Regions from separate parts of the Colwellia sp. NW0002-52-1 genome, predicted to be linked through region 1. Evidence: predicted binding sites of a transcription regulator. Region 1 holds the regulator's gene; each other region holds the start of a gene.
What was found. Region 1 encodes sigma-54, which starts transcription at its own class of promoters, with help from an activator protein. Its sites were predicted from a motif close to GTTGGCACGNNNNTNGNNT; they were not measured.

Region 1 (8,367 bases):
TTTGCCTTATCCCATCCCGGTGGTAGTCTGGGTAAAAGGTTATTATTACGCTTAGCTGACATAATGCACAAAGATGAACGTCTGCCAACAGTAGTAGAAAGTGCTAAAATAAAAGATGCTTTAGTTGAAATGTCATTGAAGGGTTTAGGAATGACAGCAGTGGTTAATGCTCAGAATAAGTTAGTGGGTTTATTTACTGATGGCGACTTGCGCCGTATTCTAGACGCTGAAATTAACATTCATCAAGATAGTATTACCAGTGTAATGACTAAGCAGCCATTGGTTGCCAAACAAGATATGCTTGCTGCTGAAGCATTAAAAATAATGGAAGATAAAAAAATCAATGGTTTAATTATCGTCGATGAAAATAATCACCCTATTGGCGCAATGAATATGCATGACTTATTAAAATCTGGAGTGTTGTAATTTTGAATAGCTTATACGGTAAAGTTGCATCAAGTACGTGGCAAAAAGCAGAAAAAATAAAACTCTTTGTTTGTGATATTGACGGTGTTTTTTCTGATGGCCGCATTTATTTAGGTAACAATGGCGAAGAGCTAAAAGCTTTTCATACCAAAGATGGTTACGGCATAAAAGCCCTAGGAGCCAGTGGTGTTGATGTTGCAGTGATCACAGGCAGACAATCCAACATTGTACAAACTCGTATGAGCGCCTTAAACGTTAAACACATAGTGCAAGGTGAAGAAAACAAACTACCAGCATTGAAAAAAATGATCGCCTCATTAAAGTTAATGCCCGAACAAGTGGCTTACATTGGCGACGACATGCCTGATTTTGACTGCCTTAATTATGTTGGCTTTAGCATAGCGGTTAATGATGCCCACCCAGCTATAGTAAACCTGTGTGATTACATCACTTATACCCGAGGTGGTTTTGGTGCAGTGCGTGAAACTTGTGATCTTATCATGCAAAGTCAAGGTACATTAGCCAATGCAACAGGTGCAAGTATATGAATCGCATAACCATTGCGACAATTTCACTTTTTCTCCTAGCGTTAACAACCTACGCCCTACTTGAATGGTTCGGAGCTAAGAAAGAAACCAGTAGCACTCTAGAAGTTGCTAATAACCCAGAATTTATTGCTGAAAACCTCAACAGCGACGTTTACAAGTCGACTGGCGCATTATCTTATAATGTTGAAGCCCAACGCATGGAGCACTATGCGCAGCTAGAAGTAACCCATTTTGAATACCCTCGTTATACCTTATACCCAAAAAATAACAAACCAACATGGCAGATAAGCGCTAATGAAGGCACACTGTATAACAACAATCGTGTAAAATTAAAAAATCGCGTACGTTTAATCGCGACTGATGAAGAAAGTTTAATACAGGAAGTACACGGAAAAAATTTAGAAATGGATCTTAAAACGAATATTATCAGCTCAGAGCAGACTATCTTAATATTAGGTAAAGGATTTACTATGTATGGCTCAGGATTAATTGTAGACTTAAACACAACACAGATGACATTGACCGAACATGTACAAACCATTTATAAAAAAATTAAAAAATAGCCTTATTGGCATAACTGCATGCGTAATATTAATGCCGCTAGTAAGTGCAGAAAAATTCAACGTAGACCAAGAAATTAAAATTTCTTCGTCGCGACAAGCTGCGGATCTAAAAAATAAAATATTCAGTTATATTGATAACGTTATTATTTCCCAGGGTTCGCTTACCATTAATGCCGAGCTCGTTCAGGTAATCACTCAAAACGAAAGCGATAATAAAATTTATATTGCTAAAGGCTCTCCAGCAACTTTTGAACAGACATTGCAAGACGGTAGCCCAATCAACTTACAAGCAAATGAAATTAGATATGAGCCACACAAAAATACCGTTGTAATTTCTGGTAATGCTTTGCTGCGTCAAGAAGGCAGTGAAGTTAGCGGCAGTAAAATTACTTATAACTTTGAAACTGAGTATGTGAATGCCGAAAGTTTAGAAAATGCCAAAGTTGAAACTGTGCTACAACCTAAAAATAAAACTGAATTGCCAAAAAAATCTAAGGAAAAGCAAGAGTAAATGTCTATTTCAACCTTATCAGCCACCGGACTTGCTAAAGCTTATAAAGGCAGAAAAGTCGTTAAAAATGTCAGTATGAAAGTTTCTGCTGGGCAAATTGTTGGTTTATTAGGACCTAATGGCGCAGGTAAAACTACTTCATTTTATATGATTGTTGGATTAGTCAATAACGACAGTGGTTCCATAGTATTAAATGATGAAGATCTGACTTTGTTGCCAATGCATGAGCGTGCTCGAAAAGGTATTGGCTATTTACCTCAAGAAGCTTCAATTTTTCGTAAACTTACGGTTTATGACAACATTATGGCCATTTTACAAACGCGTAAAGCATTAAATGATGTAGAGCGAGAAGAAAAGCTTGAACATTTACTCGAAGAATTTAACATCAGTCATATCAAAGACAACTTAGGTATGAGTTTATCTGGCGGTGAACGCAGACGCGTTGAAATAGCACGAGCATTAGCTGCAGATCCAAAGTTTATCCTGCTTGATGAACCTTTTGCGGGTGTTGACCCTATTTCGGTAGGTGATATAAAAAAAATTATCCTACACTTAAAAGAACGCGGCATCGGTATCTTAATTACCGATCATAACGTTAGAGAAACTCTTGATGTTTGTGAGCATGCTTATATTGTTAGTCATGGTGAGCTTATCGCAGAGGGAAACTCTAATGAAATACTTGCAAATCAACACGTAAGAGATGTATACCTAGGTGAACAATTCACGTTATAGTGAGTAACATAATCACGCGGTAATACTATCATGTACTTGAACAGGGAAATGAAAACGTAAATGCGTCCTACTCTGCAACTCCGTATCGGACAACAATTAACGATGACCCCGCAATTGCAGCAGGCTATAAAGCTGTTGCAATTATCAACTTTGGATTTACAACAAGAAATTCAAGAAGCTCTTGAAAGTAATCCACTCCTTGAAGTTGACGAATCGCCAGATAATAATTCAGAAAGTACTCCTGATCACCTCGAAGAAGGTTACTCTGCAGGTGTTAATGAGAGTGCTGAAATATCATCAGATGGCAGCGAAGACTCTGCACCAACAATTGATGAGATAAGCTCTTCAGAAGGCTTAGCAAAAACTGACATTCCTGAAGAATTAAACGGTGATACAACCTGGGATGACAATTTCAGCGCAAGTGCGAGTAGTGGCGGTGTGGGCGTTGCTTCAGAAGACTACACCTATCAGGGTGAAACTAAAGATTCCTTACAAGACCACCTAATTTGGCAGATGGAGCTCACTCCTTTTAGCGATACCGATAGAGCCATTGCTGTTGCTATTATTGAGGCCGTAGACGAAGCAGGATACTTAACCGTTAGCGCAGAAGAAATACTAGAAAGTGTTGGCATTGATGATGTAGAGCTCGACGAGATTGAAGCTGTACTGAAACGAATCAATGTTTTTGACCCGGTTGGAGTAGCTGCTCGCTCAATTCCTGAATGTTTGCTTATTCAACTTAACCAGTTTTCAAAAGATACGCCGTGGCTCGCTGAAAGCAAACTAGCCGTTACCGAGTTTATCGACTTACTTGGTAATCGTGATTATCGCCAGCTTATGCGTAAATTACGCATAAAGGAAGATCAATTACGCGAAGTTATCCGTTTAATCCAATCTTTAGACCCTCGTCCGGGTGATAGCGTAATCAAAAGTGAAGAACAATATGTTATTCCTGACGTATCTGTTGAAAAGAAAAATGGCCGCTGGACCGTTGAACTCAATCCAGATACCGCGCCAAAGTTATCGGTAAACCAGCAATATGCAGCTATGTCTCGCACGATGAAATCATCTGCAGATAGCCAATTTATTCGTTCAAATTTACAAGAAGCTAAATGGTTTATCAAAAGCCTAGAGAGCAGAAACGACACCCTATTAAAAGTGTCTAATTGTATTGTACAGCGCCAGCAAGGCTTCTTTGAACATGGCCCTGAAGCTATGCGCCCTATGGTTCTAAATGATATTGCCGAAGCCGTAGATATGCATGAATCAACTATTTCTCGTGTTACTACACAGAAGTATATGCATACACCCCGGGGAATTTTCGAGCTAAAATACTTCTTCTCAAGCCATGTAAGTACCGAAAATGGTGGTGAATGTTCATCAACTGCTATTCGTGAACTGATTAAAAAACTTGTCGCCGCAGAAATACCTGCAAAACCATTAAGTGATAGTAAAATTGCTGATGTATTAGCAGAGCAAGGTATAAAGGTAGCAAGGCGTACCATTGCCAAGTATCGAGAGTCACTTTCCATACCGCCATCAAATCAACGTAAAAGCTTACTGTAGGCGGTTGCATTCACCCAAAAGAGGAATTAAGCATATGCAAATTAATCTTAGTGGACACCATGTCGATGTTACCGACTCATTACGTGATTATGTAAATGAAAAGTTCGAGAAACTGGAGCGCCATTTTGAACATATAAATAATGTTCATGTGGTTTTAACCGTAGAAAAGTTAAATCAAATTGCTGAGTCAACGGTGCATTTAAGTGGCTCAGAAGTACATGCGAAAGCGGAGCATAATGATATGTATGTTTCAATTGATGCATTAATTGATAAATTAGATCGCCAAATATTGAAATACAAAGGCAAAATCAACAAACATTAGCGCCATGTCGCTTTAGGTTTTATAAGTTTATGAAGTTGCAAGACATCTTAACTCTAGACTGCACTATTTGTGCTGCTCCGGGTTCCAGTAAAAAACGTATTCTAGAATACTTAAGTAGTCTGGCTGCCGAAAAATTGCCTGAACATGATACATTTCAGCTTTTAGAGAGCCTTGTAAAGCGCGAGAGAATGGGTACAACAGGTATAGGAAATGGCATAGCAATACCACATGGACGCATAGACAATACCTGTCAACCGGTTGCCGTTGTTATTACAACAGAAGAGCCCATTGACTTTGACGCTATAGATAATCGCCCTGTAGATATTTTTATCGCGCTATTTGTGCCTGAAAACGAATGTCAGAATCACCTATGTACTCTGCAAAGTATTGCTAAAATATTTCGTGAAAAGCAATTTTGTAAAAAAGTGCGTAAATGTCAAAATAACCAAGAATTGTTTCAGTTAATTCAACAGGCGAGTTAAACCTCAATGAAATTAATTATTGTCAGTGGCCGTTCAGGGTCAGGTAAAAGTGTTGCGCTGCGTGTATTAGAAGATTTAGGCTACTATTGTGTTGATAACATACCGGTCAATTTATTGCCGGCTTTAATTCATACCGTTATTAATGATTATGAAACTGTTGCCGTAAGCTTAGATGTTCGAAACCTACCCGCTGATCCAAACGATGTTCCAGAAATTATTGAGTATTTGCCAAACGCCGTTGAATTAAGCCTTCTATATCTCGATGCTGATGATAGCGACCTTATTCGACGTTTCAGTGAAACTCGTCGTTTGCATCCACTTATTAGACAAAATATAGCCCTAGATCAAGCAATGGCGTTAGAGAAAAAGCTGCTTGAACCTATTGCAAGTCGTGCACATTTATATATCAATACCAGCCAATTAACTCCACACCAGCTAGCTGACTTAGTGAGAGAACGGGTTTTAGGTAAAAAATCGGGTTCTATGGTGGTAGTTTTCGAATCTTTTGGCTTTAAGCATGGTGTACCACAAGATGCAGATTATGTCTTTGATGCACGGTTTTTACCAAACCCATTTTGGGATAAAGAACTTAAAGGCTACACCGGCTTAGACAAACCAGTACAAGACTTCCTCGCTAGCCAACCCATAGTCACTAAATTTATTTGGCAAATTAATAGCTTTATGATGACTTGGTTGCCGCACTTAGAAAGAAATAACCGTAGTTATATTACCATTGCTATTGGTTGTACCGGCGGTATGCATCGTTCCGTATATATTACTGAACTGCTTGCAAATAATCTGCGTAAAGAACGTAAAGACGTACAGTCTCGTCATCGTGACTTACCTGTTGCTAGTAGCTAACGCTGATGAATATACAAGCCAGTCGCAATGTATTAATTATTAACAAGCTTGGGCTACATGCCCGAGCGGCAACTAAACTGGCACAGTTGAGCCAAAAATTCACCGCTAAAGTCACTATTGAATTAGATGAAAATCATGCAGATGCAAATAGTATTATGGGCTTGATGTTGCTTGCCGGCGCGCAAGGAAAAACCGTTAAAGTAGTGGCCACCGGTGAAGATGCAGAATCTGCTCTCGATGAAGTTTGCCAACTGTTTAGTAATAAATTTGATGAAGCTGAATAACAGTACTTCGATTAATTCAATACTTTGTTAAGTCAATAAAAAAGCTGCGAAATATCAAAAATTACGGTAAACTCAACCCGTTAAATATTAACATTCGATACCCTATAAAATAATGAATTAGCTAACTTATCGTTAAAGTTGGTAATTTAGCACAATCGAATTACCTCAAGCATATTCATAATAGGCGCTGCCTGAAAAATCGAAATACTTTACATTTTGATTTAATCGAATTTTTACCCAATAGGCATCATTTAATAGAACGTTAATAATAGCCTTTTATAATTGAGGCCATTTAACTGTTTGGGTCAACGTCAGCTGTAATTAGCACAGCCGTAAATAACACCCGACAACAAATTTATCTTTAATAGTTTTCATTTTTGTAGCGGCAAAAGGTAAAAATATGCCGGAAGTTTCCGAACAAGAATACAGTCATCAACGCCTACAACAGGTAAATACTGCCCTCGATAGCGGTATGTTTGTCTATGTCAGAAAATTACTGCAAGACATGCCGGCATACGATCTTGCCCTACTTTTAGAGTCGTCTCCTAGCAAAAGCCGAATGGCGCTTTGGCAGTTAATTGATGCTGATCATCATGGTGACGTACTCGAAGAACTCAACGAAGAAGTTCGAAAAAGTATTCTTAAAAACATTAACCCTGAAAAGCTTGCTGCCGTTGCAGAAGGTATGGACGTTGATGATTTAGCAGAAGTCTTCAGAACATTACCTGACACTGTTTATCAAGAAGTATTGAACGCCATGGACTGGCAGGATCGCAGCCGTGTAGAAACAGCGCTCTCATTCGAAGAAGACACTGCCGGCGGTATCATGAATACCGATACCATTTCTATTCGGCCCGATGTTACGGTAGATGTGGTGTTACGCTATTTACGTTTACGCGGCAAGTTGCCAGAAGCAACCGACTCTTTCTATGTTGTTGACCGTGAAGATCATTTCATCGGTGCAGTTTCTTTATCATCCATAGTAACCGCTAAAGCCGAAACTATTATTTCACACCTAATAGATAAAGATATTCAAGCGATTACCGCGGATCTAAACGAAAAAGATGTTGCGCAGTTATTCGAACGTTACGATTGGTTCTCTGCACCAGTAATTGATCACGAAGGTCGCCTGCTTGGCCGTATTACAGTCGATGATGTCGTTGATATTATTCGTGAAGAAGCCGAGCATTCCATGATGAGTATGGCGGGTTTAGATGACGAAGCCGATACCTTTGCCCCAGTGCTAAAAAGTACACAACGCCGCTCTATTTGGTTAGGCGTGAATTTAATTACTGCGCTAATGGCCGTTGCTGTTTCGAGTATGTTTGAAGGTATTTTAAATCAATTGGCTATTTTAGCTGTGCTTAATTCGCTTGTCCCTAGTATGGGGGGTGTTGCTGGTAATCAAACGTTAACGCTAGTTATTCGTGGTATGGCACTTGGCCATGTTGGTGAAAGTAATTCACGAATACTATTATATAAAGAGTTAGCCATCGGCTTTTTTAATGGTTTAATTTGGGCAGTATTAATTGCTTCAGTGGTAGCCATTTGGCAGCAAGATCTTATGCTAGGCGCCATTATCGCTTTTGCGATGCTAATGAACATGACCGCGGCCGGTATTGCTGGTGTTACCGTGCCTCTTATGCTGAAAAAAATGAACATTGACCCTGCATTAGCCGGCAGTGTTATTTTAACAACCGTAACCGATGTAGTAGGTATATTCGCCTTTTTAGGCACAGCAACGTTAATGTTAGGGTAATAAAAAAGCTGACAGTTTTAAGCTGTCAGCTTTCAGTAAATACAAAAGATAGCTTTCAGTTTAAAGCTATCCGTTAGACAAGCTGCCTTTTACTGACAGCTTACAGCTCATAACTTGAAACTTTTTTGTTAGCTTCCTGCTATTTGCATTTCATTAATAATAATTGAACCGGTGCGAATGCTACCCCGCATATCGGTATCGTTACCTATTGCGACAATACCTGAGAACATATCCTGTAATTTACCGGCGATGGTAATTTCATCCACTGGATAAGCGATTTCACCATTTTCAACCCAAAAACCTGCTGCACCTC
Region 2 (8,367 bases), on a different contig from region 1:
GTAAATTCTTTGACGTTTTGCATGTTAATTTAAGTAAAGTTAACTAAATTAAGCGTAGACGAGTATTTTCATTTCCCTAGCAGTTAAATAAGAATTTATGAGCCCATTTAAGATATTAGCAGCAATACCCTTTATATACTTCGCTATAGTTAGCACTAGCTCAGCCATGACATTTGATCGCGAGTATCTTTATAACTTCATCAAAAAACATGTTGAAAGCAACGTAACTATACCTGCTCAAGGCAAGCTGAATGTTGAAGTATCTGAAATAGATCCCAGAATTTCATTGCAATCATGCTTGTTACCATTAACGGCAAATATACCTGAAAACCATAACGGTAGAAACGTAAATGTTAAAATTGTTTGTGCTGACGAAGATTCTTGGTATTTATATATTCCAGTAAGAATTCAAACAATAGTGCCTGTTTTAGTGACTCGTATAAGGGTAAATAAAGGCACTTTACTAAATCAAAGTAACATGGAAGTGATATTTAAAGACTCGAACCAAATACGCGGAACAGTGATGACTGACGCTACGTTAGTTACCGGTGCTCGTATTAAAAGAAATTTATCTAAAGGCAGTGTTATAACAGATAAAAATACTTGTTTTGTCTGTAAAGACGAACCCGTTAACATTATTGCTAAGTCTGAAAGCTTTGAAATTAAGTCTTCTGGCGTGGCATTAAATGACGGTAGTTTAGGTGAAATTATAGCGGTACGAAATAAACAATCAGGGCGAATAGTTCAAGGGCAAGTTAGCGCTATTAACCAAGTAATAATTAATTTATAATAATTGCTTAAGTTTTCTGCTATTTTGCCGATAAAAGGTTAGAAACCAATAACTGTTGTAAGTAGGACACAATAATGGCTATTAATATCAACAACTTGAATAACACTAATCAAGTAAAGCAACAAGTACAAACTAAACAGCAAGTTAGCGAAAATGCCAATGCATCGCAACAAGCTAAGTTATCACCACGTGATTCGGTGTCTATTACACCGCAAGCAAAACAGATGACTGAGTTGCAGAAAAAAGCAGCTGAATCACCGGTACTAAATCAGAAAAAAATTGCTGAATTAAAAGATGCTATCGCTTCTGGTGATTATAAAGTTAACCCTGAAAAATTAGCAGCAAGTATTGCTAGCTTTGAATTTGAACTTAACTAAATTTAACCTAAATAGCGCGTTAGATTTATGGAGTAAATAAGTGTCTGAAAAAATAACACCTCAGCAATTGGTTTCTCAACAGTTATCACAATTACTGCAGCTAGAAACGTTATTAAGTACAGAGAAAGAAATACTTCAACAGCAAAACCCTAATACTCTAATTAGTATTACTGCAGATAAAAACAGCTTACTTATCGCGATACAAGAAATTGACAATGCGATAGGACAAAGCTTTGAGTTTAAGCAAGAAAAGTTAGCGGGTAATTTCGACTCAGAATTAGCCGATATTGAAGCGTGTTTAGTGCGTTGTAAAAAACAAAACCAAGTTAATGGCCTGATTATTCATCAATCGCAGCTATCGGTTGAACGAATGAAAACCTCGTTACTAGAAAACCACAATAAGTCTTCAATGACCTATGACAGTAAAGGAAAAACCTCGGGCGGACTTAGTAGCCTAGGTATTAAAGCTTAGCGATCAACAATTCAGGTTGAATAATTAAATAACCTTGAATGACTCAAGTGTAGATATAAAAGCTTTAATCTAAAAATTCACTATAAAAAAACCAGCGAAAGCTGGTTTTTTTATAGTGAATTTTTACGATATTGGCTAATGGCATTAATTTACGACTTTAATAATACTTAATATTTCTAATTTTTTGACGATTAGCAGAAGCATTATATATTTCATATACATCTTTAAAGTCTAAACTTAACTCCGTTGTGTAGCTGTCACCAACGGGGTAGCTTTTAACTACTTTAGCCCCACGGATAATACCCTGTACAGATGCTTTTAGTTGTTGATTTTCAACAACTAGATTAGACATTGTTGTTTTACCATCAATACTTTGACCATAAACTTGTTCGGCTAACTCAGCATAAGCAGCGATTTTTGATGCCTTCATTGCCATTAACATACGTTGTGTTTTATCTGTTGATTTTTGCAAGCTTATAGGTGCTTGGCCTATAGCTGTTAACACTGGAAATTGCTCTGGCTTTACGTTTTGCCATTCAACATGTCGATCAAACACCGTAGAACATGCGCTCAAAACTATAGCACTTAACAAAACTGCGATATTATTGCGTAACGTATTCATATTCACCTTCGGTATTGTCATTTTAAACAAGTGTGTTTTACTTTTGTATAGCAATTGCACGAGCATCGTCAGCTAACATAGTACTATCACGTAAGATCATGCCGTCTTTTATTTGAACATTCTCGTCATTTTTAAAATCATCGCCAACGACCCAAGCCGGAATAAAAGATTGCGCTGTTGCCACAACAACACGTGACTGCATACCAATCATTCTAGCATTCACTAATACGCCAGATTCTTGCTGCATCATGGTGCCGGTAACTACATAGTCAATTATTTGTCGTTCAGGTAATTCTTTCCAATCTCGGCTAAATACATAATCGCCCTCTTCAGTAACACGAATATGCCCAGTAGTTTTAAAGTCTATAACCACCATGCCATGCCGTTGCATCTCATGTACAAAGCTTTCAGATAGTTGATTACCCAGCCAATTTGTTGATTCTAAGTTTTTTAAATCAACAAAAGATGCCACAGCAATTGGTGTTTTAGGGCTAACAAATGAGCTACTTTCTAGCATTTGGTAGGCAAGCCCTTTAACCACATCGTTAATCGCATGGCGAGGTAAAGAATAACTGTCAATTTCTTTTTTTTCTGTGTACTTAGCACCATAAAAGTCATTATTTTTGGTCTTAGCAGTGCATGCCATAAGCGTTGGTATTAGTAGAGCTATAAGCCAGTTTTTCATTGAGCTATCCCCAATTAATGCAAATATCATAAAATTAATACAAATATGAAAGCATGATCCGCGCCAATATTATAATTAAAACAGAACTTACCTTAATCAATATATACGAAAAGCAAGTAAGCGTTCGCTCTCGCGCTAAAAAAGTACAATTAAACGGCTGGATATAGGCCAGACAAAACACGGGCAATAATAACGTGCTCTAACGGTATTAAATTTATATATAAACTTAGCTTAATGATTAACGTATTAATGGGCACAAAAAGTGCATAATTTAAAGAAAGAAATTGTTTTCCTATTAAAAGAGACATTTATGCGCTTAAGTTTAATTACCCTATGTTTTGCTTTATACAGTAGCGTTAGCTTTGGCCAATGGTATGAATCGCAGGGCGTTGCGAATATAAGAAATGGTGATAATAAATCAGCAAAAGCTCAAGCCGTGCAAAATGCATTAAAAAAAGCTTTATTGGTTGCGGGTGCTTCAGTGTCAAGCGTACAACAAGTTGTTAATGGTCTACTCACTCAAGATCAAATCAGTATTCGAGCTAGTGGCAGTGTCAATTCATTAGAGTTAATTAGCGAAAGCTATGAAGGTGATATGGTTACCGTGACCATTCGAGCCGATATTTTCCCACAAGAAAAAAAGTGCTTTGCTGCTGACTATAAAAAATCTATGTTATTAACCCGCAGTAATATAATGCATCGTGAACAAGCTAGCATTGGCAACATTTACGCAATTGACAAAGTCTTGATAAAAAAGTTAGCCAACAAAATAAAACATAAAGGTATTTATTTAGACACCAAACTTGCTTTGCAAAGTAAAACAGAGTTTTCACGCTATAACCAAAGCTTACAAACACAGAGCTTAAAAAACTTAGCCATGTCATTAGCTAACATGTCAAACAGCCAATATGTTTTATTCTCTGAAATTCAAGATCTTTCGATGGCAGACCATGAAAACAATGAATGGCAGTTTTGGCAAAGTAACATCTATCAAAGACAATTCAATATCTCACTTTATGTTCATGATGGTACAAGCGGCGAAAGAATTTTCGATAAACATTACCTAAATTCTGCTCCATGGTCATTTGATAAGCGTAAGAATGTAGACGTAACTAGTCAAAATTTTTGGCAGAGTGAATATGGCCAAAAAATCAATATGTCTTTGGATGATATGGTGCAAGACATTGATGAAAGTATGATGTGCCAACCTACCCAAGGAAGAATTGTGCAAGTTCAGGGCAACTCAATTACCTTCAACTTAGGCAAAAGGCACGGGGTTCAAGTTGGCGATGAGTTTTCTTTACTGCACTTTAATAGTTTTGTGGGTGATGACAATCGTTCATATACCGGATTTAATATTAGTCCTTATAAAGTTATTGTTACTTCTGTTAGCCAAGATAGTGCTCATGCAACCACGACCGAACAACATATTCTCGACAATATTCAAATAAATGATTTAGCCGTAAGATACTAAAAAGTAGGTTAGGAATATCATGAACCGAGAGGTTTAATTAATGCTAATTATATTAATTAAACCTCTGTTAATGCTCATTTTATTTATTTTTTGAATACAAATAAATAAAAACGTTGTAGCATACTTGGGCTTTAAGCAGCACTTTATTGCTCAGATGAGTTAATACTGGGTATTTGTGATGAGATTACTTGCGCTTAGTCCCCTTAGTTCAATGGATAGAACGAGGACCTCCTAAGTCTTAGATACAGGTTCGATTCCTGTAGGGGACGCCAGCAATTGCTACTAGAAACTTCATTGAATTATATTTAAACGATCAATAATTATCGTTATACGTCACTCTTTCACATCCATGTGATCGTGACATACCGTACATCCTGTCATCGTCACTCTTTCACATCCATGTGATCGTGACATACCGTACATCCTGTACATAAAAAAGCCCCGCAATGCGGGGCTTGTAGTTTTAATGAGCTAATTGATAAGCTCTTAATTGTTTTGCTCTGTTGTAACTTCCTTGTCGTCTAATGCTGAGCCTGTGCTCAACACCGCTGATACTGCTAATATTAATACCGCTAATATTACCGTAGTCAGCTTAATTCCGCGTGACGACGACCTGTTCATTCTTTAATCCTGTGTTATGTAGTATTTTTTTTAATTATTATTAATACGACGCATTAACATTAAAGCAACTTATATAGATATTCAACCAAAAAGCTCATTAATTAAACAATTATTGATTCCAGTGAACATAATACTAAAAACAAAAGAGATCTATTAGCTCTCTTTCACATCGTCGCTATCAAATTAGCAATTACTATTTCATTAATTAAATCAGGTCATTTCACATTTAAATGCCGATAAATATAACTTAGTTAAAAATAATGCCAGAAAAATGCTAATTAAATTTGCAGTCAAGGGGCACTCTAGGTGAAAATAAGCGCAATTATATCCCATCAAATCTTACAATAATTGGAGCAATTATGCCGTCGCGTCAACAACTGGCCAATGCAATTCGAGTTTTAAGCATGGATGCCGTGCAAAAAGCTAAATCAGGACACCCTGGAGCCCCAATGGGCATGGCAGATATCGCTGAAGTTTTATGGCGTGACTTTCTAAAGCATAACCCAACAGATCCACAATGGGCTGATCGTGACCGTTTCGTTTTATCAAATGGCCATGGTTCAATGCTCATTTATTCATTATTGCATTTAACGGGTTACGATTTACCGATTGGTGAGTTAAAAAACTTCCGTCAACTACACTCTAAAACACCAGGTCACCCAGAATATGGTTACACACCCGGTGTTGAAACAACTACAGGCCCATTAGGCGCAGGTGTTTCAAATGCGGTAGGTATGGCAATTGCTGAAAAAACATTAGCGGCACAATTTAACCGCGATGGGCACGATATTGTTGATCACAACACTTATGTATTTTTAGGTGATGGTTGTTTAATGGAAGGTATTTCACATGAAGCCTGTTCATTAGCCGGCACATTAGGCTTAGGTAAGCTAATTGCATTTTGGGATGACAACGGCATTTCAATTGATGGTGAAGTTGAAGGCTGGTTTACTGATGATACTCCTGCTCGCTTTGCCGCCTACGGCTGGCATGTTGTAAGTGTTGACGGTCATAGCGCTGAAGCTATCGCCGCCGCTATCGCTGAAGCTAAGTCAGTTACGGATAAACCTTCAATGATCTGCTGTAAAACCATTATCGGTTTTGGCTCTCCAAATAAAGAAGGCACACACGATTGTCATGGTGCACCTTTAGGCGATGAAGAAATTGCAGCAACACGCGAAAAACTGGGTTGGTCACATGCACCTTTTGAAATCCCTGCTGATATTTATGCTGATTGGGATCAAAAAGAAAAAGGCGCTACTGAACAAGCAAGCTGGAATGATAAATTTGCCGCTTACCAAGCTGCTCATCCTGAATTAGCAGCAGAGTATGAACGTCGTGTAATTAAAGGTGAGTTACCTGCAGAGTTTGAAGAAAAAGCCAACGCTTACATTCAAGAATGCCAGGAAAAAGCTGAAAATGTTGCTTCTCGTAAAGCTTCACAAAATACGATTGAAGTATTTGGCGCTATGTTACCAGAATTATTAGGTGGTTCAGCCGATTTAGCCGGTTCGAACTTAACACTTTGGTCTGGTTCAAAAGGTATTCAAGATGACGCTGCCGGTAACTACATTTTTTACGGTGTACGTGAATTTGGTATGAGCGGCATTATGAACGGTATTTCATTGCACGGTGGTTTTATTAACTACGGCGCTACATTTATGATGTTTATGGAATATGCACGCAACGCGGTACGTATGTCTGCATTAATGGGCATTCAGAATATTTTTGTTTATACCCATGATTCAATTGGCCAAGGTGAAGATGGTCCAACGCATCAGCCAATTGAGCAATTAACTAATTTGCGTACAACACCAAATATGGTGACATGGCGCCCTGCTGATGCAACCGAGTCAGCGGTAGCATGGAAAAACGCTGTTGAACGCCAAAAAGCGCCAACATCATTAATTTTCTCACGCCAAGGTTTACCAGCATTAAGCCGTACTAGTACTCAAGTTACTGATATTGCTAAAGGTGGTTACATCTTAAAAGACAGTGTTGGTACCCCAGAAGTTATTTTAATTGCTACAGGCTCTGAAGTAGCTTTAGCGTTAAAAGCGGCTGAAAGCTTAGGCGATAACGTGCGTGTTGTTTCTATGCCATCAACCAATATTTTTGATGCTCAAGACAATGAATACAAAGAATCTATTTTACCAACATCAGTTACTAAGCGTGTGGCTATTGAAGCTGCACATACCGATTTTTGGTATAAATATGTTGGTTTAAGTGGCAAAGTTGTTGGCATGACAACCTTTGGTGAATCAGCACCAGGTAATGTACTGCTTGAGCACTTTGGTTTTACTGCTGAAAACGTAGTAAAAACGGTAAATAGCTTAAACTAAGCGCGTTTTTTACCGTCAAACGTTATACATAGCCAGTTAATAACTTATTAGCTGGCTATTTCCTTTTCTAGGTACGTTACCTATAAGATCCCAAAATATGTCAATCAATATAGCAATAAATGGTTTTGGAAGAATCGGCAGAAATGTTGTTCGGGCATTATATGAGCACGGAAGAACCGCCGACTTTAAACTCGTTGCTATTAATGAACTTGCTGAGCCTGAAGGTATAGCACATTTATTAAAATACGATTCTACCCATGGACGTTTTTCATTTTCAGTACAACAAAGTGATGGAAAATTATTTATTGCAGGTGATGAAATAGCGTTAAGCCATGAGGCCGATTTAAGTAATTTGCCGTGGCAAAAACATAATATTGATATCGTTATTGATTGCACGGGGCAATATGGCAGCCAAGCCGATGGCCAAATACATATTAACCAAGGCGCAAAAAAAGTGCTTTTTTCGCATCCTGGTTCGCAAGACTTAGATGCCACTATTATTTACGGCATAAATCATCAGTTACTTACGCCTACTGAAAAAATAGTTTCCAACGGCTCTTGTACCACCAATTGTGTCGTACCGGTTATTCAAGTACTAGACAAAGCTTTCGGTGTTGAAAGTGGTGCTATTACCACTATTCATTCTTCCATGCATGACCAACAAGTTATTGATGCTTATCACCCTGACTTGCGCCGCTCACGTGCGGCTAGCCAATCAATAATTCCCGTTGATACTAAGCTTGCTGCGGGTATTGAGCGTATTTTACCAAAATTTGCAGGCCGCTTTGAAGCAATAGCGGTGCGAGTACCAACTATCAATGTAACCGCTATGGACTTGAGTTTAAACTTATCAAGTGACGCCACTATCGTACAAATTAATCAGGCAATTATCGACGCTCAAAGTAATGGTTTAGCGGGTATTTTAGGCTATACCACTGAGCCATTGGTTTCTATTGACTTTAATCATGACCCACACTCAAGCAT
Region 3 (8,367 bases), on a different contig from region 1:
GGCCTAGAAGGACGAATAGCTTTTCTTGAAAAAAATTATGTTGTGGCACTTAAAAAATTAGCACCATTTTATAAAGCTTACCCTTCAAGCCAAAATGCAATGCTAGTTGCACTAGCGCAAAAGCAAGCACAAAAAGGTGATGAAGCAATTCAAACGTTGAAAACCTTTTTAAAAGCAAATGATTCAGACACCCAAGTTCGTTCTTTATTAGCAAGCTTTTATCTCGAGCAACAACCTGAAAAATCTATACCGCTATATGAAAGAATGTTAAAAGATAGTCCTGAGAATGTTGTTTTTCTAAATAATTTAGCGTGGCTAAATCTTGAAAATAACAATTTAGAACTTGCTTTGAAATATTCATCTGAAGCAATTAAATTAGCGCCTAAGCATCCTAGTGTACTTGATACGCGAGGTATGATTTTACTTAAATCGGGCGATAAAAACATTGCACTCAAAGCATTAACAAGTGCTTTTGAATTATCAAGAGGCACTGATATTAATATTGTGCTTAACTATGCTGAGGTGCTTATCGCTAATGATAAAAATGACGAAGCACGTAAAATTTTAAGACGTTTAAAGCCAGAAGATCCTGAACAAAATGTAAGATTAAAGCTTTTAAAGTCGTCAGCAAACTAATATCAATTTAATTAATTTGTATTTAAGAATCAGGTTTATCTTCTTAGCCTTAGTAAAGGCTAAGGATTATAAACCTTCATTCAGTTAGCCCGCAGTGCTCTTCGTTTTAAAGTTATTCAGGTGAATAACTATCACATACCTTTTGTATACTAAACGACGTAGAGCGAACATTTGGAAGTTGCATAATCAAGATTTAAGGAATTAATATGAATATCAATAGTAACCCTAAGTTAGCCATTTCAGCTCTTTTATTATCAACCATATTGCTTGGTTGTGGTGACAATAAAACGCCAACTGAATATATGGCTGAAGCAAAAACAGCGATTAATGACGGCCAGAAAAGTGTGGCTATTATCAATCTGAAAAATGTATTAAAAACTGAAGCAGATAATGCAGAAGCGCGTTTTTTATTAGGTTCAGTTTACGTGCAGCAAGGCTTATGGGTAAATGCTGAAAAAGAACTTAGAAGAGCTGAAACGGCAGGTTTTTCAGATGATAAACTTAGTTTATTACTATTGAAAGTTAATTATCGACTTGAAAATATAGATTACTTGGCGGCAATTACTGAAGAAAATAAATTGAATGAACTAGCAAAGTTATACTTGGCTCTATCGGCACTTAAGAGTAGAGATATAGTAAAAGGCCGCTCTATGCTGGATGAAATCATTTTGGTTAATGATAATCAAAATATAAGTAAATTAGCTATGGCATGGGAGTCATTTTTAGATAAAGAGAACAAAGCCTCCTTAGCATTTTTGAACGCTGCGGAATCTGCAGATATTATCCAAGAAGATATAATCGAGTTACGAGTTGCGAACTTTGTTGTGCAAAAAAAATATGAAGCGGCAGCTGAGCAGTTAGAATTGTTTTTATCACGTTATCCTCAATCTCATAGTCATAGGCTTCAGCTAGCTGATCAATATGCTAAATATAGGAACTACGCTAAAGCAGAAGAAAATGCTGATTTATTATTAACACTTTTTGAAAATAACGTTGTATTAAATAGAATTAAAGCAGAAATAAAATTTAATGAGAAAGAGTACACCTTAGCTAAAGAATATGCAGATATCGCACTACGTAATAGTAATGATGTTTTGGCGAAAATCATTGCAGGTTTAAGTGCGTATCAACTTGAGCAGTATGAAGCATCATACAATTACTTAAGTGCCTTAAGTGATGCTTTTGCAAAAGACCACCCTGTAAATCAAATGATAAAGCTACTGTCTAACCAGTTAGCCTATGGTGACGCGGGTATAGATAGTACATTACCTGATATGGTTAGCTCTTTAATTCAAAGTGGTGATTATAATAAAACGCGTGAACTCATCGAAGGAGATTCTAATTCAGCAACCCTAAAAGAAGGTGTAATAGATTTTAGATTGGGACTGTTAAAAATTATTGAAGGAGATAATTCATATACAGAAGATTTTGAACGAGCAATTGCTGATGGATATGATGGCATTGAGCCGAGAATTTTACTCGCTCAGCAATATTTACAAGATAAAAAATATAGTAAAGTTTTAGAAATTGCAGAGTCTATATCTTCGTCAAATGAAGTAACTGCTTTTCTACTTGAGGGGAGTGTCTATCAAGAACAAGGTGAGCTTTCTAAAGCATCTGAAGTTTATCAAAAAGTACTTGTGAAAGAGCCTTCTCATACAGGTGCTATGTTTAAACTGAGCCAAGTTTACTTTAAACAAGGTGATTCAGATAAATCTATTTCGCTACTCAAAAATATTTATTCTATCTCGTCTTCTAATGTTTATGCAGTTCGCGCGTTATTTAAGTTTTCTTTAGAAGATAAAAATAAAAAAACTTTAGAGCAGTTTTTTATTACGCAATTGGCAGAAGATAAAAAACGCCTTAATAGGCATATAGTTTTGACTGAGTTTTACTTACTTCATAAAGAATTTGAACAGGCATTAGACATTACTACTCGCTATTTATTAGTGTCACCTGAACAATTGGAGTTGACGTTATTAAAAGCCAGAGCGCTCTTATCATTAAATAGAGTAAAAGAGGCAGAAGAGAGTTTAAATACTATAGAAAGCTTCGCTTTTGGTCACCCTGATTTTGTTAAAAGTAAAGCGATATTTTTGAATGCGAGTAACAAAAAAGCAGAAGCAATTAAAGTGATTGAGGATTTTATCGTAACGAATAGTAATGAGTTAAATGACGAATTGTTATTACTATTAAGTAGTCTTTATATTGAAACGGTGAAGATTGCGCAGGCAGATAAAACTTTAAATAAAGTTAAAAACAAGCAAAGTGCTAGATATATTCGTATAGCGGGGAAAGTAGCGTTAATTAAAGGCAATAATACTTTAGCTAAAGAGCTTTTAAGTAATGCCTATAAAGATAACCCTATACAAATAGTGGTATTAGAGCTTGCTCAAGCATTACAAAACTTAACTGAAATTGACGCCGCAATTGAATTACTAGAAAGCCACATTGCACAATTTAAAGAGAGCAATGTTATTTTATTGAATTATAAATTAGCCGAATTAAACGAGGGGAAATACCCCTCAAAAGCAGAACAGTACTATAAGAAATTGTTAGTGGATACAAACAACAGTGTTGTATCGATAAACAATATAGCTTGGTTTTATTATACTCAAGGGCGTTATAGCGAAGCGAAAACATATGCAACAATCGCTGTAAAGAAAGCGCCAAAATTAGCCCCTGTACAAAATACTCTAGGGGTTATTTTATTAGCGTTAGAAGAGTACAGCCAAGCAACCTACCATTTAAAAATATCTGTGGAATTAGAACAAGCAAACAATAAATATAAAGTATGGCTAGCAAGAGGCTATATGTTGAACAATGATTTAGAAGCCGTTAAGAGTCTACGCGATTCTATAAAGGTAGAAAGCTTAGATGCTGAAATGACATTAATGTTTAATACGATTTATGCTAACGAGGAAAGAGTATATTAGTATGTCAGGTATTTTTACAGTTTTGGCTTTCAATAAAAACGACTATAAATAAAACCCATTATAATCAATCGATTGAAAAGTTGGCTTGCTATGTGCATTGATACTAACAAGCAAGAACATTAATTAAATTTAATATACAAAAGGGAATATAAAATGAAACTTACTTTATTAAAAGCAGCAGCAGTTGCAAGTGTATTAGTTTTTAATACAGCTTATGCTGACTCAATCCAAGTAGACTTAAACGACAGCGGCGCTAGCATTACATCTGCATTTGACAAGTTAGGTGTTTTCTACGATTCACATACAGTTGTAAATGTAGCAACAGGTGCAGTGAGTACTTATGCCGGTGCAAACTTAGTTGGTAATAACATCTTAGGTTTAGGTGATGTATATTCAAGCTTTTCTGATATGACAAGCAATGGTACAGAAAATATTTTATTATCTTCACCTAACGTTTCAGCATTATTTATGGAAGGTATATCTGCAGGTTCATATTTATCATTTGGTGTAGACTTAGTTGGTTCATTTAGCCCTACTAATGGCATTGTATATTCTTCTGGTACTTTAGATTTATGGCAGGGTTACACTGATGGTGTTACTCCAGCTGAAAAAATAATGTCATCTACATTCGTTTCAGGTGGCATTACAGCTGGTAACCAAGATGTATTATCTATTGCTGGTCCTGCTGATATATTGAAAGATGACGTATTATTTTTCGACCAAAATGGTACTCCAATTTCATTTGAAGATTACTTAGCTGCTAACCCACTTACAGATATTCGTTTGACTATCGATCAAAATGTTGTAAATGGTGCTAATTCACTAATCACAGCTGTAGGCGGTGGTGCAGGTTTTATCGGTCAATCTGGTAACGAAGTATATGTAAGTGCAGGTCATAACGCATCACTTACATTTAATGTGCCAGAGCCAACTACTTTAGCTATTTTAGGCTTAGGTTTGTTAGGTTTTGCCGGCTCACGTCGTCGTAACTCTTAATTAGCACTTAACCTTAGCTAAACTAAAAACCGCCATTAGGCGGTTTTTTTATGTCTATAATCTTTAAGTTTAGTTCAAGGTGCTATTAGAAACCTTTAAAAATAATTGTTATGAGAATAAAAACATGTGATGAGTGAGCAAGTAAAAACTTTAAATTAGTGAAGGCTGGTTACTATATAAAAATGTTAAGTGGCCTATGTTTTATAAGTGATTATGAAATATGAAGATAATAATAGTAATTCTGATTAACTATGTAGTTTATAACCCTTAGTTAGTGATTAAATTTGGTAGAGAAGTGATGCAAGGCAATGTGCTTGCAGTGTTGTAAAATACGTAATATTACTCGGCTCATTCAAAGAAAAATCGCCCAAAGGCGATTTTATTAGTTTATAACAACAATATGTATTAGTTGCTCTCTTTCAATAACTCTTTAACACGCCAAAACATGAAGCGTTGTAGCCAGTTTCTATTACCCCATGGTCGCCAGGTTTTAATTAAGTTGTTTCTGTAGGCGTCGAAATGCATACCATGCGGAGCATGTATAACATTTCCACGGTTTAGCACTAATTTTAATACGTTAGTACACAAGGTGCCTGCTGCAAGCGAAATACCCATACAGGTTGATGGAACTTTTTTCTTAAGAAAATTAACGGATGATCTATCCACTAAATAATGACGTTGTTGAACAGACGGCGAAACACCGATTACAAAACGAATAATATTATCGTTAAATATTTGTGATTTTTCTTCTTCACTGGCATTTGCAGCGGCATCAACTATAGCGAAATACTCATCGAAAGACATTTTTCCAGGTATAAATACTAAAAATGCAGTCCCCATTCCCATTGGTGCAGCTGTAATTGCAGGAATGCCCTTTTCGTAACAGCGACGAAATACTTTACGTCTGATTTCTAATACAAAAATATCTAGACTGTCTACATAGATATCAACACCATCTAGAAATTCATCAAGATTTTCTTCATTAATACCTGCATTGAAATTTTTAATGGTAGCTTCAGGGTTAATGCCTCTTACCGTCTCTTCCATTACTGCAGCTTTAGCCTTTCCAAGTGTCGACATATTTGCGCCAGCTTGGCGGTTAAAGTTGGCTACATCATATTCGTCAAGATCTGAGATGTGAAAATTACCAATACCTAAACGCGCTAACACTATTGTGTGATCACCACCAACGCCACCTAAGCCGCCAATGGCAACTTTTGTATTTCTAAGTTTTTGTTGTTCTTCTTGAGTAACCCAACCAATATTTCGTGAGAATGCTTCTTCATAGTTAAACATGGGGATCCTTATATACTAAAAACTTAATTCTATTGAGACTGTTCATACGTTAATGATAGTTAAAAAAAGTAATCTGGGGTAACTAAATCAGAGCTGACTACAAATTTCTTTTTGTATTTCTTTAAATAAACATTTAAAGCCTGGTGATAAATTTTCCATGAAAATACTCGGGTTTATATAATACGGCGCCCTTATTCCATGATAATCAATTGCTTCGCCAAGCTGAATGAAGTTTATACCGACAAATTTCATACTGCGTGCTAGCCTAGGTTCCATCATAACGTAAACATGCTTAACACCTGTTTCCATGCTCATTGTTGCTGCGGCCATGTATAGGCCGATGGCGATGAATGGGAAACAACGTAATTCAGTTTCTGAGTAGGTCGGCTCATTGATTGCACCTACAGCTGAACCTCTGAATTTATCGGTTTTACGACGTCTGAAGTCAGCTTTAACCGCGAGGCGAGATATTTCAGCTATTTCTTCTCTAGGGAAGTTACGTGGGTGGAGTTCTTGGTTTTGTATGGCATCTAAACAGTATTTTTCTATGGGTAATAATTCAGATTCATTCGCCGATTTAACTACACGAACACAGCTGGTATAGGTATTTGACGGTTTGTGTTTGATCATTGAGAAAATTGACTGAGCGTCAAACTCGTCTTGTTCTTTACCTTCTGCTTTTACTTTTTCAAAGGCTAACTCTTCGCAATATACATTGTGGCGTATACGGAAAACTTCATCGCGAAGCTCAAGGTTACTTGCAAATTCTGGTTGTAGGAATTGGGTAAAATGCTCAGCAATATTCATTGCATCATTGTTCACTTTGATTGATGCAATACGTTTGGTTATGCCGCCAATTACTGGGGTGTTTAGTAACTTCTTGCTCCAATTCATTATTTTCTCATTTTATATGGTTAAAAAAGTTAACCGATAATATATATTTATTACTGTAGAATTAATTTAGCACTTTAAATATGATTTATGAAATATATTTGTTAAGTATTTATTAATAATGTTTATTTTATATAAGTTTAACCGCGATTCTGAGTTTTAATCGGTACAATTTCCATTGCTGTTTGGTAACCTACATCAAATAGTTCGAGTTTTTTCTCTTCACTCATACCAAAATCAACAGCGGAAGATAGCCCTGCATTTATTATGATGGTGTTATGCCAGAATGCATCGTTGATATATTCGCGTGATATCGTGGTCATAAATGTGCGAATGAGTAAAGTGACATAATTAACGATAGGGAACATACCGTCGGTTTTTAATTCGTCATATTCGTGTTCACCTCTTAAGCGAAAACATAATACGGGAGTGCCATCCATCGCCCAATCTCTGTGCAAGGCGTCTTCTGATAAAATACTGCCATCTACCATTAAATGACTGCCAAACTTTTTAAAACTAAATACCAGTGGTATCGACATTGAAAACCGAACAGCGAGAGATACTTTCATGCCGGGTGTTCTTTTGCGATCGAAAATTACTGGACGACCTGTTTTGACATCGGTAGCGACAATATGCAGGTTGCAGTTAAGATCGTTAAAAGTTTTCCCTGATAAATGCTTGTCGACCCATAGTTCAAAAACATCACCTGAGCTTAAGCCGCCATTTCGAATTAAACTAATAATTGAGAAACCTTTAAATTGATTATAGTCAGTAGTTAAGGCGATTTTTTTCATTTTACTAATCGAAAGGCCGGCAGCGTAGAAGCTGGCAATAATGCTTCCCCCTGAAACACCGACAAGGTGGGTAAAGTCAATGCGTAAATCATCTAATGCTTGCAGAACGCCGATATGAGCAGGTAAGCGCGTGCCTCCGCCAGCTAAAATAGGTACTATAGTTTTCGCCACTCAGTAATTCTCTTTATTGTTGTTTTATTATTGTGTCATTTAATTATGGACAATAATTTCAAAATCGCTAACAAATAAGTATGCTAAGTTAAGGTAAAGTGTGAAATTTTTTAAAGAGTGAAAACATGAATTATTTATTACCATTATTAATATTTATCGGATTGCTATTGAACCCGGTAGCAAAAGCGAACTTGGTTGACACCGTTAGCTTGGTCACACCTTCGGTTGTCGGTATTGGTGTTTATACCCCAACAGGGCGGCAGAAAAATCAGCTAAATGGTACGGGCTTTGTTGTTGGCGATGGCACCTACATAGTGACAAATAATCACGTTATTAATACAGAGTTAGACGAAAGTTTATTGCAAAAATTAGCGGTTTTTACCGGCAAAGGGCGAGCAGCTAAAGTTAGGTTAGCCACTTTAATTGCCACTGATAAAGAACACGATCTAGCAATTCTTAAAATTGAAGGCAAAGCGTTACCGGCGTTAACCTTAGCAAAGAATGACTTTATTAAAGAGGGTAGTAGTATTGCATTTACCGGTTTCCCTATTGGTGCAGTACTTGGGCTTTACCCTGTTACACATCGTGGCATTATTGCTGCGGTTACACCAACGATTATCCCTGTTGATGACTCAAGACAATTAAGC
Region 4 (8,367 bases), on a different contig from region 1:
CCGTACAGTACCCGGAAAACAAAACATTCTAATTGTTGAAGATAACAATGAGTTGCGTGAATTTTTAGCTGAAATTTTTTCAACTCATTACCAAGTAATAACAGCAAAAAATGGTTTATTAGGGGGAGAAATTGCGATAGCAGAAATACCCGACATCATTATTTCAGATGTAATGATGCCTGAGCTTGATGGTTATCAATTATTGCAACAACTGGCGCAGCATGACAACACTTGTCATATCCCCGTTATTTTGCTCACCGCTAAAGCGGATAAAGAAAGTGAATTAAAAGGGCTAGAACTTGGCTCTATTGATTACATTGCAAAACCCTTTGATACCAAAGAATTATTACTAAAAGTGCAAAACACGTTAACTAAAAGAACTTCATTGCTTAACTTGTCTAATAGCACATCTCAAAGTCATGAGACTCAATACATATCTGAGCGAGATACGCACTTTAATACTAAATTGAATAACATCGTTGAAAAAAACTATAGTAATAGCGACTTTAGTGTTGAACAGTTAGTCGATCAAATAGCGATGAGCGAACGACAATTACAAAGAAAAATGAAAGCATTATTTGATCAAACGCCAGCCGAGTTTATTCGTAATTATCGATTACAAGCATCAAAAGCACTATTACTCGCTGGTAAATCAATTTCTAATACTGCTGACTTAGTTGGCTTTAATTCATCAAGCTATTTTAGTCGCAGCTTTAAAGCAGCTTTCAAAAAATCGCCTTCCGACTTTATTCACCCCAAATAGGATACTAAGCACTATTAATAGTAATAGGCTGAATTAACAGCACTTTATTATCTTTTGTCGGTTATGTTCATCATAAAGTCGGATTAGTTAAAGCAAGTAAAAACCATTAATATTACGATATTTTTAATGCTCCCAGCTCAGTAAGTTAACGACCAACGAACGTTAACCAAAGCTAATATAAAGGTAAAAATAAAAAATGAGTTTAATAAACTGCCCTGATTGCGAAAAGCAAATATCTTCAAATGCACACAAATGCCCTTTCTGCGGATATAAAGCACCTACAACCTTCTTAGGAAATCTACTGCTAGTAGCCTCAATATTGCTAGGTAGTTTTGGCATTATTAATTGGCTTTTATTACTTTAGGAGAAATTTATGTCATTAAAAAAAAGTAAAATTGTAATAGCATCAGCATTTTTCTTCATGGCTGTTGTGTATTTCATTATGATGCTTGTTAAATCTTATGAGTTCATAAACTCAAATACCGTGTTCGTTGTTTCTTTATCATTGGGTGCTTTTTTAGGTTCTTTTACTGGGCTGATATTAATTTTGGCTGACAAAGAACAAAACAAGACTGCCGCCGATCAGTGGGCAATAAATAAAGCTTACAAGTATTATTCGCAATACTTTAGATTATCCTTAATATTGATTGCTGGCGTTGTAATATCTAAATTATTTTTTGAAGTAACCCAGGCTAAGTGGTATTTAAAAATGCAAGTTGCAAGCCACGCAGTAGAGTTATGTAATGAGTGGAACTCGAGTAAAGATGTCAAACAAGAGCACAAGTATTATTCAAAAGCTGTTTTAGAGCGTTTTTCATCGCATGAAGTTTTGGTACTGGCTTGTAGCGCAGCTATGTTTGAACAAAATGATGTAGATAAGCACAGAATTAAAGTTGCTATAGCACAAATAGACAATAGAGAGATCAACAGTGTATTCACAACAATTGGGTTACTAAAAGAGAAAAAAAACCAGATTATGCTAATAAATAAACTTATTCTGCGTAATTATTTAGTCGAAGCCGAACAGCTGATTTTAGATTTGCACGCGACTATTGCTGAAGAGTCAGAGAGCATAATATCCAGCATATCTGGTAATTCAGAAAATAAATTATCACCAACAGAAAAGCAAAAATTAAGAGTTAAGGCCAAAGAGAATTCCCAACATACAAATAAACTACACCAAGTGTTAGCAAATTTAGCTCTAGGGTATTTAAATAAAGGCGACTATGCCAAAGCTGAGCCTATGTATAATGCTTTACTCTCTGCAAATATAGATTCGGTCACTTATGGTTTGAAACGTATTTACGATGCGAAAGATAAAAAAAGTAAATCTGTTGAGCTACTACATAAGCTGTTAGATAAACAGCTTAGTAAAAACAGCAATCCTTCACAAACCTACGCCTACCTTGGTGAATATTATGATAGTGGTATTGGTGTAACAAAAAACCTTGAGGTTGCAAGAACGTATTATGAAAAAGGCTTAAAATCACTTTCCTCTGCCAGTAAAGTCAGACTAGCAGAGATGATTTACAAAGGTATTGGCGGAGATGTAAACCATAGTAAAGCGATTGAATTAGGATATAAAACCCCTAAGATGCTTAAAGTAGAAAAAATTAAAAATGGATCAGGATATATTGAGCGAGGCACTTATACCTGCCTTTATTTCAATTCAATTCATAGAATCACACAACTGCAAAACAGCTATGGAAGTTTACACTATGTTAAAAGAGCAATACCTGCTGACTGTGTTGACTTAACCTCTTATGCCAGAGGCGTAAATACCTTACCGATAAAGAAGTTTGTCTCAGTTGAAGGTAATTATATACAATTCAAATTTTCTAATAATGGCGACTCAGCCTGGGTACATTTAAATAGTATTCAGATTAAATAACAATAAGATTAAAAAGCTTAGCTTTAATTAATATGTACCTTGCGTTATTGCTGCAAGGTACATATTACATAGCGTTTATTATTACTGACATGACCAAGTAACAGGCAATTTTTCGCTAGAAATAAACTATATATAAACTATAAATAAGCTAATGAAATTCAGTTAAGTTCACGTTATTGTTCCAACCTAAACATTTAAACTATCAACAACATAAATTTAACAGTTCTCTCTAATTTGGAGTCCACCAGATACAAAAAAACACCAATCATAACAATTGATGTTTTTACACATTTAAAGAAGAAATTATTAAGCTTTCTTGTTAAATTTACGTGCTGCTAAGCCCATAATCCCTAATGCAAAAATAGCCAATGTGGATGGCTCGGGAACACTAGTGGTTTCTGTAGTAATAGAGACATTATCAAACCCTATATCAAATGGACCACTATTATCAGCTTGAGCAAATCGAACTAAAACGTTTTGTCCCTGCAAACTTAAAAGTGAAGCAGTTATATTTTGATTAAAAGATGTCCATGCTTGAGTATTATTGTCTCCAGGGTTTGTTTGAAGCGCGCTAAATACGATATCACTTGGTGCAACAGAATCGAAAAGTGAACTGCCTAGTAGAATCTCTACACGAAATTGTTGGTTACTTACATTATTGAACGCTAAAGTATTTGGGCTAGAGAATCCACTACCGAAGTTTTGATAGGCATAATCAAAAGAGAAATTAGCTGATAAAAGGTTATTAGGAACTACAACTGACTGCCAAAAAATGTTCTGACTTGGACCTGATTGATTTCCAGCGAATGCATAAAAATCTGAAGTAGGAGATGCCCCCAGTTCTGGATCGCCAGATGCAGGAAGAACTGTTTGTGTCGAGCCGCCAGACTGTGAAACAGACCAACCTGAAAAATCACCTGTCTCAAAATCACCATTTGTAATTAATCCAGCAAATGCTGAACTTGCACAAACAGATAAAGCCAAACTAGCAACTGTCGCCTTCAATAATTTAAATTTCATGTAATGTCCCTTAGTTATTTATTATTTCTTTTATATAAGGTAAATGAACTAGTACAAGCTTTTACCTGTGTTTTACTTTTACTTCTGAAGTAAAGCAAAAAGCACACCAAAAGAATAAACCCTATAAATTTCAATAAAATAAATTTATAGAGTTTATTGTCTATTTATTAACTGTAAAATAATTCGACATAAACAAGTTACTAACTAATTGAATATTTGATAAAAATCTAACTATTTAATATTTTGTTATAAAACCTGTCATGGTGGTTCAAGAATATAAACACTAAAAAAATGTATGTTCAAGGGCGCATAATTTAAATCTACTTTGCCGAGCTAATTTCGTTAACGCTAGCTATTGATATCAATAATATCTAAAACAGCACACTCCAAGCAGCTTAAATAGCGTAATAAATAGCAAAATAAGAACTTCAAAAATTAATAAACTTAATGCATCTAGGCTGCATGTTTGAATTCACCAGATACAAAAAAACACCAATCATAACAATTGATGTTTTTACACATTTAAAGAAGAAATTATTAAGCTTTTTTCTTAAATCTACGTGCTGCTAAGCCCATAATACCTAAAGCAAAAATGGCCAATGTAGATGGCTCTGGAACGTCGATTGCCGAAGCTCTAAATACAACTTTTTCATACACTCCGCTACTGTTACTAGCATAGTTTCCAACTTTGTATCCAGCAGTATAGTCATCATGCATATGCCATGATAACTTTGATAAAGCACCATTATCAGCAGATGTATCAGCGGAGTTTAAAGTCACTGTTTCACCTATATCAACAAAGCCCATTGAATAATCGTTTCTAAAATACCAAGATGCACCGTTATAGTCGTTCGTAGCATTACCTAAGGTATAGTTTAACAAATCAGAATAAAGCACAGCAGAGCCTAAGGCTATGTTATTAGTTCCAATATCTAATGCGCCAATAAAAACATATTCATCTAGAGCAATTCCAGCAAACATTTCGTAGTCATGGGCGTCTTGTGATCCCCAGTTTGACTGAAAGTTTAAACTCCATCCGTTATTGGTTAAGGTACTTGTATCGATATCGGTTTGTATACCAAAAGGTATCAAAGTAGCACTAGCAAAACTACTTACAGACAAAAAACTACTTACAATTGCAACTTTCAAAATTTTAAATTTCATTTGATATTCCTTTTAATCCCTCAGCAAACTCTCTTGAGGTAAATACTAAAGTGAAACAACATCACTTACTGTTTTCTAAGCTAGACACACTCATTAATACACAAAGCATCTAAAGCACAAAACAAGCCAATTTAAATTTATCCTTTAATTTCAAATTATTAAATAAAATAAAATTCAACCCACTGTAATTACTGTAAAAAAAATGGACATAATAATTTAGCAAATGAATTTAAGGCATAATGTTAATAAATATATTTTGTAATCAGCAGCCCAAAACTTATAGTCATAAGTTTATTTTATAGTTGAGATAAATTATCTTGGCTGTAACCTAGTTCAGTAGGCTGCATCGTTTATTTCAAATAAAACCTCTTGCTCACATATCTTGTACTTCTTTTTTTACCTACCTTATAATATATAAAGTTTTACGCCCTAGTTTTGAGCCATTACATTGTTAAAAAAATATATTACTTTTTTGATATTTATATTATCAATTTCCCATGTAAATTCAGCCTTTGCTGCTAAAGAAAAAGTGTTAACCATGTGCGTTTCACATTTTCCGCCGTACCAGATTGTACTGCCTAATCGAACACCTATTGGTGAAAATATTGCCGCTACAACTTATTTTTTTAATCAACTCGGCTATGAAGTTCAATATACACAGGACAACTCTATTTGGCGTTGTTTAGGCATGTTAAAAGCTGGTAAAGTGGATATTATGTCGGGTTTATTAGACGCACCTGAACGTCGTGAATTCGCACACTTACTTGTATATGGCTCATTAAATAAGAAATCTCTTTATGTTAACCAAAACGGCCCAACAATAACTAAATTTGCAGATCTTAAAGGCTTAAAAATAGCGGTATTGAAAGGTATAAAACAGTTTGAAAAATTTGATAATGCGCCCGATGATTACTTTGAAAAAGTCTATATTAATGATATGGCGGCTGCATTTCGTGTTCTAGCCGCTGGTAAAGTTGACGTTGTCATTTCAACTGAGTTTAACGAACTCGAAAAGTTTCAAAGTTCGAGTAATAAAGGGATAAAAAAAATGACCGTCGATTTAGATGATGCCGCATTACTTTTTATGGCTTTATCAAAGAAATCTAAAATTGCTCATTCAGCTAAAAAATATGAACAATTGTCGGAAGAGTTTTACAAAAATAAAGAATTTCAAAAAGTTATTAATAATTTTAAATTAGCACACCCTGAGCACTATGCTCCTGCTTTATAAATTCGCTTAAAGGAACTTCTATTCCTAACAGGGAAAAATATTAGTAAAGCGTGATTTTTTAAATTTTTTTTCCCAGATAGTAGCTAACCAAAGCTCTTACCTATAAGTTGAAGCTTTATAGTTAAATGATGTACCAATTTAAAACGCTGATGTACAAAAGTTTTTGAATACAAAAGCGCCTAATTAACTACATTAGACGCTTTAAATATTCCTAAAGCTACTTTAGGTCTTTGCGCTGCACATTAGAGTATTCTGCTGATTAAGCCATTAAGTTTTTCCATTCTTCTGCCAAGAATATAACAATTTCAATGGCGATCAACACGATGATGATCCACTCTAAAAATGATGAATGTTGATGTTTTTGCTCTTCAGCTAGCACTTCAAATAGCTCATTAATGGTAGAAAGCTTTTTCGATAATAGCTCTATACGTTGATGTATATCCATATATCGAGCCATACGCTGATAAGCCACTTCATGCTCCGGGTACTCCCAAAAAAAGTCAGGTGTATCTAATAAGCCATAATGCAGAATAATGTCGCTTTTAGTACTTAATAACGTGCCTCGAATTTTAGCTATTTCTTTTGGGCTAATCGATATTTTGCCAAACTTAGCCAACTCTTCTGGAATATGGGCATAGTCTTTAATCGAGTTTTGCGCTTGCACCTCATATTCCATAAGCTTACTCGATTGCGCCAACGCATGACTTATGGCTAAACGCGTTAAAGGATCATCGTCTGGCAAGGTAATAAGATCTTTTTTAATCATCAATTCGCTAGCGAATGTAAAGCTTAAATGTTCTTCAATTTTTTCAAAATGCGTTGTATTGTCTTTTTTAAGGCTATTAATTAACGCTTGGCGCTCAACTTTATCAACCGCCCAAAACACCACTACACCGTAATCAAATATCCAATATTCGCCAGTAGATACAACTATTTGCACCGCATCTCTGTAGCGAGTTCCGCCTTCAAAAAAACGCTTGTCGATATTAGAATTCTCTGATGAGAAGTCATCACCAAAGTTGTAAATAGATAAGTTATCGTCGCTAAAGACAATGCTATTATCTGTTATTAGTTGTTCCATGGTTACTCATTTAAATGACAAAACTATTTATGTGTTTGATACGCGCTGCATTAGTGCATGTCGCTGATTATATTAACTATTATTCTAAATTCCCTAAGTTTTCCCTGACTTATTTAACAATACACAAGCAATACCTTAGTCGCTATTTAGCTTAAGTATCTTATTCACTAGGTGCTCATTTTCAAATACACATATAGAATAAATTATTTGCCTAAACTTCTGTTTTTTTACGTTATAAAACAATAATTAAAATCCTACCTAAGTAAAAATTTCGCTGATTTTGCACTTTTATTAAAAAAGCTCAACATCATTTTTTTAATCAAGCTAACAAAAAATATTGAGAAAGTTAGTTCCGTTGAGAATAAAATTTTATAGACTTTATTAACAAGCACTTAAAAGTTATCAGAACATTTAAACCGTGTGAAAGTCAGTAGCGTCATTCAAATATTTACGAAAAATAACTGCACAAGTTATTCTCAATAAAATTTTTAGTCACAAAAACATCCATATATATCGAATGAGGAGTGGTTCATCACTATCCTTGTTCAAGATTCTTGTTCAAGGTTTATACAAAGAGTTTTCGAAGATTAAAATGGCGAAATGAGTTGGAGCGACTTGCGTTTGTTTTTGGCTGATTTAATTAAGCTAGGTTAATAAAAAACATATCACATTACGCTGGTATTCTTAAACGCTACCCGCAAATAATGCCCATTTGAAAACAAAAAGCGCTAACCAAGGTTAGCGCTTTTTACATATTACTTAGCAAGCGTGTTTACCGATAAAACTTTGCTTTTGTAACCCTATTTCTACATAGACTTTAACGCATTAATTCGATCTTCTAGTGGCGGATGCGTAGCAAATAATTGGCTAAATGAAGACTTAGTATTTATACCAAATGCCATCATAGAACCTTCTAAATGGCTTTCTTGGCTACGTTTAAGTCGCTCTAAAGCACTAATCATTGCTGATGTACCAGCTAACTTTGCGCCGCCAATGTCGGCACGAAATTCTCTTTTTCTTGAAAACCAAGCCACAATAGTACTCGCTAGCACACCTAGCAGCATTTCTAGTACAAATACGATGCCAAAATAAGCAAAGCCACCTAAACCTGCACCATTTGAATTATTGCTTCTAGTAGCGTTATCGATAAGGCCGGCAATTACTCGCGCTAAGAAAATTACAAAAGTGTTTACCACCCCCTGCACTAGCGTTAGCGT

Region 2: the regulator sigma-54 is predicted to act here: its motif matches at 3,196-3,214, upstream of AC27H3_RS12915 (flagella assembly protein FlgT).
Region 3: the regulator sigma-54 is predicted to act here: its motif matches at 3,652-3,670, upstream of AC27H3_RS11810 (PEP-CTERM sorting domain-containing protein).
Region 4: the regulator sigma-54 is predicted to act here: its motif matches at 4,951-4,969, upstream of AC27H3_RS01215 (PEP-CTERM sorting domain-containing protein).

The regions. Positions count from the first base shown of each region.
Region 1 is NZ_BAAJLU010000002.1:239,832-248,198, forward strand. It holds gene AC27H3_RS03780 (KpsF/GutQ family sugar-phosphate isomerase) at 1-426, shown strand, start outside; gene kdsC (3-deoxy-manno-octulosonate-8-phosphatase KdsC) at 426-974, shown strand; gene lptC (LPS export ABC transporter periplasmic protein LptC) at 971-1,537, shown strand; gene lptA (lipopolysaccharide transport periplasmic protein LptA) at 1,569-2,048, shown strand; gene lptB (LPS export ABC transporter ATP-binding protein) at 2,049-2,780, shown strand; gene AC27H3_RS03805 (RNA polymerase factor sigma-54) at 2,841-4,346, shown strand; gene hpf (ribosome hibernation-promoting factor, HPF/YfiA family) at 4,381-4,668, shown strand; gene ptsN (PTS IIA-like nitrogen regulatory protein PtsN) at 4,698-5,150, shown strand; gene rapZ (RNase adapter RapZ) at 5,157-6,011, shown strand; gene AC27H3_RS03825 (HPr family phosphocarrier protein) at 6,017-6,295, shown strand; gene mgtE (magnesium transporter) at 6,696-8,054, shown strand; gene pmbA (metalloprotease PmbA) at 8,183-8,367, opposite strand, start outside.
Region 2 is NZ_BAAJLU010000013.1:21,577-29,943, reverse strand. It holds gene flgA (flagellar basal body P-ring formation chaperone FlgA) at 98-790, shown strand; gene flgM (flagellar biosynthesis anti-sigma factor FlgM) at 865-1,167, shown strand; gene AC27H3_RS12930 (flagella synthesis protein FlgN) at 1,208-1,639, shown strand; gene AC27H3_RS12925 (LPP20 family lipoprotein) at 1,797-2,261, opposite strand; gene AC27H3_RS12920 (FlgO family outer membrane protein) at 2,299-2,946, opposite strand; gene AC27H3_RS12915 (flagella assembly protein FlgT) at 3,257-4,420, shown strand; tRNA gene AC27H3_RS12910 (tRNA-Arg) at 4,618-4,692, shown strand; gene AC27H3_RS12905 (hypothetical protein) at 4,907-5,041, opposite strand; gene tkt (transketolase) at 5,401-7,383, shown strand; gene epd (erythrose-4-phosphate dehydrogenase) at 7,481-8,367, shown strand, end outside.
Region 3 is NZ_BAAJLU010000011.1:44,021-52,387, forward strand. It holds gene prsT (XrtA/PEP-CTERM system TPR-repeat protein PrsT) at 1-636, shown strand, start outside; gene prsT (XrtA/PEP-CTERM system TPR-repeat protein PrsT) at 843-3,572, shown strand; gene AC27H3_RS11810 (PEP-CTERM sorting domain-containing protein) at 3,726-4,568, shown strand; gene AC27H3_RS11815 (ThiF family adenylyltransferase) at 4,974-5,864, opposite strand; gene AC27H3_RS11820 (PEP-CTERM/exosortase system-associated acyltransferase) at 5,952-6,758, opposite strand; gene AC27H3_RS11825 (patatin-like phospholipase family protein) at 6,896-7,720, opposite strand; gene AC27H3_RS11830 (S1C family serine protease) at 7,846-8,367, shown strand, end outside.
Region 4 is NZ_BAAJLU010000001.1:294,668-303,034, forward strand. It holds gene AC27H3_RS01195 (two-component regulator propeller domain-containing protein) at 1-763, shown strand, start outside; gene AC27H3_RS01200 (zinc ribbon domain-containing protein) at 960-1,127, shown strand; gene AC27H3_RS01205 (hypothetical protein) at 1,137-2,654, shown strand; gene AC27H3_RS01210 (PEP-CTERM sorting domain-containing protein) at 2,961-3,674, opposite strand; gene AC27H3_RS01215 (PEP-CTERM sorting domain-containing protein) at 4,212-4,838, opposite strand; gene AC27H3_RS01220 (substrate-binding periplasmic protein) at 5,377-6,069, shown strand; gene AC27H3_RS01225 (RMD1 family protein) at 6,329-7,150, opposite strand; gene htpX (protease HtpX) at 7,957-8,367, opposite strand, start outside.